Regions from separate parts of the Streptomyces sp. NPDC046881 genome, predicted to be linked through region 1. Evidence: riboswitches for the same ligand, from Rfam matches in the RefSeq annotation. Region 1 holds a riboswitch; the other holds the start of a gene.
The links. A riboswitch is a leader RNA that binds a small molecule or an ion and turns the genes downstream of it on or off. The one in region 1 is predicted to bind cobalamin.

Region 2: it holds a riboswitch for cobalamin, as region 1 does, so the genes downstream of both, ABZ923_RS38605 (HoxN/HupN/NixA family nickel/cobalt transporter) here and ABZ923_RS29120 (ribonucleoside-diphosphate reductase subunit alpha) in region 1, are expected to answer to the same signal.

Annotation. Positions count from the first base shown of each region.
Region 1 covers NZ_JBEYXJ010000077.1:37,324-41,757, forward strand. The annotation lists gene ABZ923_RS29115 (ATP-binding protein) at 1-1,175, opposite strand, end outside; cobalamin riboswitch at 1,325-1,459, shown strand; gene ABZ923_RS29120 (ribonucleoside-diphosphate reductase subunit alpha) at 1,586-3,955, shown strand; gene ABZ923_RS29125 (ribonucleotide-diphosphate reductase subunit beta) at 3,955-4,434, shown strand, end outside.
Region 2 covers NZ_JBEYXJ010000160.1:10,024-14,457, forward strand. The annotation lists gene ABZ923_RS38590 (DUF6445 family protein) at 1-291, opposite strand, end outside; gene ABZ923_RS38595 (DUF4142 domain-containing protein) at 519-1,271, shown strand; gene ABZ923_RS38600 (glycoside hydrolase family 13 protein) at 1,292-2,950, opposite strand; cobalamin riboswitch at 3,121-3,305, shown strand; gene ABZ923_RS38605 (HoxN/HupN/NixA family nickel/cobalt transporter) at 3,333-4,415, shown strand.

The sequences.
Region 1 (4,434 bases):
CGCGTGTCCAGCCGGTCCTTGTCGTCGCGCGGACGGTCACGCTCCAGGTCGCCGTGATGGTGCAGTTCCCGGGCGATCTGCAGGTAGATGGGTGATTCCGTGACCTCCGCGGTCTCCACGATCCAGTCCACGCGGCGCTCGTCCGTCTCCGGGACCCGGGCCTCGACGAAGTACAGCGCCTCCTCCTCGCTCAGCGGTTCCAGCTCCACGATCGCGGCGGAGGTGCGTTCCAGCGGACTGTGCGGGCGGGACGCGATGACGAGCGGCAGCCTGTCCTCGTGGGCACGCTCGATGGCCCGGCGGATGATGTTGTCCCTGTCCTCCTGGAACCGTTCGTCGAGAACCGCCTCCTCCAGGCCGTCGGCGAGGACCACCACCTTGTCGTCGGCGAGCAGTTGCTGCCAGACCCGGTCGTTCTTGGTGCGCGCGAGGATGCCCCGGGGCGCTTCCTCGGCGAACCGCTGCCTGGCCATGGCCTCGAAGTTCAGATCGGGCCCGGTGGCGTCCCTCAGCCGGATCGGCACGGGCACGGCGTGCTGCCGGGCGAGCAGTTCGGTGAGCCGTACCAGGACGGCCGTCTTGCCCGTGCCGACGCCCCCGACGAGCAGGTACGGCCTGCGGGTCTCACGCTGCCGCAGCCGCTGGGCGATGACCCGGGCGATCTCCTCGCGGCCCACGATCTCGGCGATGTCGGGTCCGGCGGTGGGCACCAGCTTGCGGGGATGCCTGCGCGCCTTCACGAGGTAGCGCCGCTTCGTCCACCAGTACCAGAAGAACAGGAAGAGGGCGGCGGCGATCGAGGCGGTGAGGACCGGACCGACGAAGCGGAGGATGACGTCGAATCCGCCCTGGTTGTCCTGGTTCGCCTTCCGCCACTTCTCGAACTCCGTCGTGTGGTGCGAGACCAGGATGTACACGCCCTCCGCGACCCACGCGAGGACGGCGAGCGCGGCACCGGCCCAGACGACCCGGAGGGTGTTGGTGTACGAGGCCCATCTACGCCACTTCCGGGGACGGGTGGTGTCGTGCCGGGCCTCCAGCCTGATGGTCAGATAGTGCCAGTAGGCCAGGAAGGAACCCCTGACCCGGCGCCACACCCGCCGGGGGTACAGCGTCGCCATCGGCGCGTTGCGGGGGCGCTGTTTGCCCGGCGGGTGACGGACGATCCTCGTCATGGTGCGTTCTCCTTCCGAGACCGGCTCTCGGCACGGAGGACCCCGCGGGCACCTACTTCCATGGAAACACGCACCGTCCGCCCCGCAACCCGGCAAACGGCCTCCGACACCGGACCGGCACAACATCTGGGGGTGCCACGGGAACCCGGCACTAGATGTATGCTCGTGATCGCTGTCGCCGCAGGGGAATCCGGTGCGAGTCCGGAACTGTCCCGCAACGGTGTACCTGCGTGTTCCCGCACGCCTGTTGAGTCCGAGGACCTGTCGGCAGCACACCCGGACGTCCGGTCCGGGTGGGTTCTGAAACGTCCGGGCCTCGTGGAGTGGGCCGGTGGACGCGACGCCGTGCGCGCTCGTGGCTGCCCCCTGCCCTCCGCCGGGCCCCCGTGCCGAGCGAGGGAGAGCCCCACGTGACCATCGCGCCAGCCGACCCGGCTTCAGTCAGCGAGCTGGAGACCGACGGTCCCGGTACCGCACTGCTGCGGACCCTGACCGAGCTGACCGCCGACCTGCCCGACGCCGACCCGGGCCGGATCGCCGCCGCCGCGCTGCGCGGCCGGTCCGCGCGGGCCGACGAGGCGGAGCTGCGTGAGCTGGCCACGGAGGCGGCCGCCGGCCTGATCTCCGAGGACCCCGCGTACTCGAAGCTGGCCGCCCGGCTGCTGACGCTCACCATCCGGGCCGAGGCCGCCTCGCAGGGCGTCACGTCCTTCACCGAGTCCATCGCGGTCGGCCACCGCGAGGGCCTGGTCGCCGACCGCACCGCCGAGTTCGCGCGTCTGCACGCCGAGCGGCTCGACGCGCTGGTCGACGCCTCCGCCGACGACCGCTTCGGCTACTTCGGCCTGCGCACCCTCCACAGCCGCTACCTGCTGCGCCACCCGATCACCCGCAAGGTCGTCGAGACGCCCCAGCACTTCATGCTGCGCGTGGCGAGCGGCCTCGCCGAGGACGACACGACCCGCTCGGTGGACGAAGTCGCGGCGCTGTACGGCCTGATGAGCCGCCTGGACTACCTGCCGTCCTCCCCCACCCTGTTCAACTCCGGTACGCGCCACCCGCAGATGTCGTCCTGCTACCTGCTGGACTCGCCGCTGGACGAGCTGGACTCCATCTACGACCGCTACCACCAGGTGGCCCGGCTGTCGAAGCACGCCGGTGGCATCGGCCTGTCCTACTCGCGCATCCGCTCGCGGGGTTCGCTGATCCGGGGCACGAACGGGCACTCCAACGGCATCGTGCCGTTCCTGAAGACCCTGGACGCCTCCGTCGCCGCGGTGAACCAGGGCGGCCGGCGCAAGGGCGCCGCCGCGGTCTACCTGGAGACCTGGCACTCCGACATCGAGGAGTTCCTGGAGCTGCGCGACAACACCGGCGAGGACGCCCGCCGCACCCACAACCTCAACCTCGCGCACTGGATCCCGGACGAGTTCATGCGCCGGGTCAACGCCGACGAGCAGTGGTCGCTGTTCTCCCCCGCCGACGTCCCCGAGCTGGTCGACCTGTGGGGCGAGGAGTTCGACGCCGCCTACCGCAAGGCCGAGGCCGCCGAACTGGCCAGGAAGACGCTGCCCGCACGGGAGCTGTACGGCCGGATGATGCGCACCCTGGCGCAGACCGGCAACGGCTGGATGACCTTCAAGGACGCCGCCAACCGCACCGCGAACCAGACCGCCCTGCCCGGCAACGTCATCCACTCCTCCAACCTGTGCACGGAGATCCTGGAGGTCACCGACGACGGCGAGACGGCCGTGTGCAACCTCGGCTCCGTCAACCTCGGCGCCTTCGTCCAGGACGGGGACATCGACTGGGAGCGCCTGGACGAGACCGTCCGCACGGCCGTCACCTTCCTCGACCGCGTCGTGGACATCAACTTCTACCCCACCGAGCAGGCGGGCCGCTCCAACGCCAAGTGGCGCCCGGTCGGCCTGGGCGCGATGGGCCTGCAGGACGTCTTCTTCAAGCTGCGCCTGCCCTTCGACTCCCCCGCCGCCAAGGCCCTGTCCACACGGATCGCCGAGCGGATCATGCTCGCCGCCTACGAGGCCTCCGCCGACCTCGCCGAACGCAACGGCCCCCTGCCCGCCTGGGAGCAGACCCGCGCCGCCCGCGGGGTCCTCCACCCCGACCACTACGACGTCGACCTGACCTGGCCGGAGCGCTGGGACGCCCTGCGCGCGCGCATCGCGGAGACCGGCATGCGCAACTCGCTGCTGCTGGCGATCGCGCCGACGGCCACCATCGCGTCCATCGCGGGCGTGTACGAGTGCATCGAGCCGCAGGTCTCCAACCTGTTCAAGCGCGAGACCCTCTCCGGCGAGTTCCTCCAGGTCAACTCCTACCTGGTCCAGGACCTGAAGGACCTCGGTGTCTGGGACGCCCGCACCCGCGAGGCCCTGCGCGACTCCAACGGCTCCGTCCAGGACTTCCGCTGGATCCCCGAGGAGGTCCGGGAGCTGTACCGCACGGCCTGGGAGATCCCCCAGCGCGGACTGATCGACATGGCCGCCGCGCGGACCCCGTTCCTGGACCAGGCCCAGTCCCTGAACCTGTTCCTGGAGACGCCGACGATCGGCAAGCTCTCCTCCATGTACGCCTACGCCTGGAAGTCCGGGCTGAAGACGACGTACTACCTGCGCTCGCGCCCCGCCACGCGCATCGCCCGCGCCGCCCAGGGCCAGGCGCAGGCCGCCAAGCCCATCCCCGTGCAGCAGGTCGCCGAGCCCGACGCGATCGCCTGCTCCCTGGAAAACCCCGAGTCCTGCGAGGCCTGCCAGTAATGACCAGCCGAAACACCAACCTGCTCGACCCCGGCTTCGAGTTGACTCTCCGTCCCATGCGCTACCCCGACTTCTACGAGCGCTACCGGGACGCCATCAAGAACACCTGGACCGTCGAAGAGGTCGACCTCCACTCCGACGTCGCCGACCTCGCCAAGCTCACGCCCGAAGAGCAGCACCTGATCGGCCGTCTCGTCGCGTTCTTCGCCACCGGCGACTCGATCGTCGCCAACAACCTGGTGCTGACCCTCTACAAGCACATCAACTCCCCCGAGGCCCGCCTGTACCTTTCCAGGCAGCTGTTCGAGGAGGCCGTCCACGTCCAGTTCTACCTGACCCTGCTGGACACCTACCTGCCCGACCCGGACGACCGCGCCGCCGCCTTCGACGCCGTGGAGAACATCCCCTCCATCCGCGAGAAGGCCGAGTTCTGCTTCAAGTGGATCAACGAGGTCGAGAAGATCGACCGCCTGGAGACG
Region 2 (4,434 bases), on a different contig from region 1:
GGGCGCCTGCTGCACCCACAGCTCCTTCGCCCCGGTCGCCTTCTTCACCAGCCGCTCGACGCGGGCGAGTTCGCCGGGTTCGAGGCCGGGCATCGCACGCAGCCCGGGCCAGGTCTCGGAGGTGTACGGATATCCCCGCACCCAGTCGTCCTTGTCCAGGCACCGCTGCCGTACCGCGTCGACGCCGGGCAGGACGTCGTCCAGCACCCAGTAGTCGCGGCCCTTGGTGGGCTTGCGGTAGGGCAGGACGGGCAGCGCGGCCGGCGGGCGGGGCGGGGGCTGTGGGGGCATGCGGCGAATCTAGGGGCGGGCCCGGTCTGCCTTCTCCCGCGGACAGGTCAACCTTCCGCCCAGGAACGATCAACCGTTCGCCAACAGGCTTCGGTGATTCTTTACCCGGCGGCACCGAGACGAACGGCCTTCGCATCCGTACTGCTGTGCGTCGGAACCGCCCACGGGCGGGAACCCCTGCAGGAGGAACGGTGCGCTTTTCGCGGAACGCGACGGGAACGCTCTTCGTGGGCGGTGCGATGGCCCTGACCCTCACCGCTCTCGCCTACCCGGGCATGCTCGGCCTGGACAAGGTCTCCACCGCCCAGGACCGTGTCATCGCCAACACCCAGTGGGGCCCCCTCACCGAGCAGGACCGGGACTTCGTGGTGAAGGTGCGTGCGGCGGGTCTGTGGGAGTACCCGGTGGGCCAGATCGGGCTGCAGAAGGGCGGCTCCAAGGCGGTGATCACGGCCAGCCAGCACCTGATCGACGGGCACGCGGCGCTGGACACCACCTGCCGCAAGATCGCGCCGATGCTGAACATCACGCTGCCCAACGTGGCGAGCCCCCAGCAGGAGGGCTTCGTGAACACGTTGAAGTCGGACACCGGCAAGCAGTTCGACACCGACTTCGCCAACATCCTGCGCATGACGCACGGTTCGATCTTCAACGCGATCGCGAAGATCCGCTCCACCACCAAGAACTCGTTGATCCGGGCCCTCGCCGACCAGGCCAACGACACCGTGCTCGACCACATGACCGTGATGGAGAAGACGGGTCTGGTCGACTTCGACCAGACCCTGTTCCAGCAGACCACCCCGCCGAAGCTGCCCAACTCGGACCTGACCCCGCCGGCCCCGGCCCCCGGCCAGCCGGAGGTGGTGCTCACCCCGCCGGCGACCGCCACCGCCAGCCCGGTGGACATCAGCGGCCTCATCAGCGGCGGCGGCGCCCCGGCCGCGGGGGCGAGCCCGGACCCGGCTCCGACGGGGGGCTGAGGTCTTTCACACGACAGGGCCTAGCCCAGCCACACGGTGGTGTCCGGCGGGAGGGTCCTGTCCGTCGGCAGGGGTGTGCTGGCCAGCAGGACCTCGCCCGGCGGCAGCGGGACCGGGTCCGGGCCGAGGTTGGTGACGTTGCGCCAGCCCTCGGTGCGGGCGAAGTCCAGCACGCCGGCGGGCGTGTCCGGCGTCCAGGCCAGCGTCTCCCCCTCCAGCAGCTTGCGGCGCAGCCGCAGCGCCGTGCGGTACAGCTCCAGCGTGGAGCCCTCGGCGCCGGCCTGCGCCTCGACGGCGTACGCCGCGAACGACGCCGGCTGCGGCAGCCAGCCGGCCCCGGGCCCGAAGCCGTACGACGGTCCGGTCGTCGTCCACGGCAGCGGCACCCGGCAGCCGTCGCGGCCCTTGCGGACATGGCCGGTCTGCTCCCAGATCGGGTCCTGGAGCACCTCGGTGGGCAGGTCGGCGACCTCGGGCAGGCCGAGTTCCTCGCCCTGGTAGAGGTACGCCGACCCGGGCAGCGCCAGCATCAGCAGGCTCGCCGCCCGCGCCCGGCGCAGTCCGGCCGCCGGGTCGACCGCGGGCGCGGTGCCCTGGGAGAGCAGCCAGGCGGCCGGATCGGTGCCGGGCGGCAGCATGAGCCGGGAGGCGTGCCGTACGACGTCGTGGTTGGACAGCACCCAGGTCGCGGAGGCTCCGGCGGTGTGGGCCGTGGCCAGCGAGGCGGTGATGACGTCCCGCAGCTCCTCGGCATCCCAGCGCGCCTCCAGGTACTCGAAGTTGAACGCCTGGCCCAGTTCGTCCGGGCGGGCGTACAGGGCCCGGCGGGCGCCCGGCACCCAGGCCTCGGCGACGGCCGTGCGGGGCGGGCTGTAGGCGTCGAAGAGCTTGCGCCAGTCGCGGTAGATCTCGTGCACCTCGTCGCGGTCCCAGTACGGGTGGCTGCCCGGCGCCACCCGGGGCAGCGCCTCCTCGCCGGTCGCGCCGATGTCGCCGACGTCCCGCAGCGGCTCGGTGAGGTCCTTGGCCAGGCCGTGGGCGACGTCGACGCGGAAGCCGTCCACGCCCCGGTCGGACCAGAACCGCAGGGTGGTGCGGAAGTCGGCGCGGACCTCCTCGTTGTCCCAGTTGAGGTCGGGCTGCTCGGGGGCGAAGAGGTGCAGGTACCACTCCCCGTCCGGCACCCGCCGCCAGGCGCTGCCGCCGAACACCGACTGCCAGTCGCTGGGCGGCAGTTCCCCGTGCGCCCCGCGCCCCGGCCGGAAGACGTAGCGTTCCCGGGCGGCCGAGCCGGGCCCGGCCCGCAGCGCCTCCTGGAACCAGGGGTGCAGGTGCGAGGTGTGGTTGGGGACGATGTCCACGACGACCTTGAGCCCGAGCCGGTGCGCCTCGGCGACCAGGGCGTCGAAGTCCTCCAGCGTGCCGAGGCGCTCGTCGACCCCGCGCGGGTCGATGACGTCGTAGCCGCCGTCGGCGAGTTCGGAGGGGTAGAAGGGGCTCAGCCACAGGGCGTCCACGCCGAGCGCGGCCACGTGGTCCATCCGCTCGGCGATGCCCCGCAGGTCGCCGAGGCCGTCACCGTCGGCGTCGGCGAAACTGCGCGGATAGACCTGGTAGATGACGGCCTGCCGCCACCAGTCGGGGTTCCTGGACGAGAGGTCCGGCGAGTGGTCTGCCATACGGGCTCCCATGGGGGGACGGACGACGGTACGGAATCTGTATCTGTCCACATTGCCCGGAAAGGGAACGCGCGGTACGGCGCCACGCGACGGACGGCGCAGGGCGCACAGCGTTTGTGATCTTGCCTACCCGCGCCGGTAGGCGGCTATGCAGGAAACCGCGTGCCCGCCTACGGTGGACGGGCCGTGGTGTTCGGGAAGTCGATGGAAGGTCGACGCGGCCCTCGCCACTGTGATCGGGGAGTTCCCGTTCCGTCCGGCATCCGCCGGGCCACTGGTCGTACGACCGGGAAGGCAGGGACGGCGGACGTTCGACCCGTCAGCCAGGAGACCGGCCACGGCAGTCACGAAGTGATCCACGAGGTGTTGGAGCGTGAACCCGATGGCCGATGCTGCGTCTTTCCGCTGGCGGCGCGAGGACACCGTCAAGACGGTGGGGCTGATGGCGGTGATCGTCGCCCTGCACGTCGTCGCCTTCGGGATCCTGTACCTCCTGGTCGCGCCCCGCCACTACAAGGTGGGCACCGACGTGTTCGGGGTGGGCCTCGGCATCACGGCCTACACCCTCGGCATGCGGCACGCGTTCGACGCCGATCACATCGCCGCGATCGACAACACCACGCGCAAGCTGATGGCCGACGGCAAGCGGCCGGTGTCGGTGGGGTTCTGGTTCGCGCTCGGGCACTCCAGTGTCGTGGTGCTGCTGGCCCTGCTCATCGCGGGCGGCACCTCGCTGGCGGGGAAGGTGACGAACGAGGGGTCCACCACCCACCAGGTGCTGGGCTTCCTCGGCACGACGGTCTCCGGGACGTTCCTGTACCTCATCGCCGCGCTCAACCTGGTGGCGCTGCTCGGCATCCTCAAGGTGTTCCGGGCGATGCGCGCGGGGGCGTACGACGAGAAGGAGCTGGAGCAGCACCTGGACTCGCGGGGCTTCATGAACCGCGTGCTCGGGCGGCTCACCAGGTCCGTCTCGCGCCCGGGGCAGATGTACCCGCTGGGTTTCCTGTTCGGGCTCGGCTTCGACACGGCCACCGAGGTCACGCTGATGGTGATGGCGGGCTCGGGCGCGGCGGCCGGGCTGCCCTGGTACGCGATCCTCTGCCTGCCCCTGCTCTTCGCCGCCGGGATGAGCCTGTTCGACACGCTCGACGGCACGTTCATGAACTTCGCCTACCAGTGGGCGTTCTCCAACCCGGTCCGCAAGGTCTTCTACAACCTCGCCATCACCGGCCTGTCCATCGCCGTGGCCTTCTTCATCGGCACCATCGAGCTGGTCGGCGTCCTGCACGAGAAGTTCGGCCTGCACGACGACGTCACCGGCTGGATCGCCGGCCTCGACCTGGACAACGTCGGCTACCTCATCGTCGGCCTGTTCGTGGTGGTGTGGGCGGCGGCGCTGGCGTACTGGAAGGTCGCCCGGGTCGAGGAGCGCTGGACGGCCACCGCCACCGCCGCCGAGTAGCCGGTCCTAGGCGGTGTCT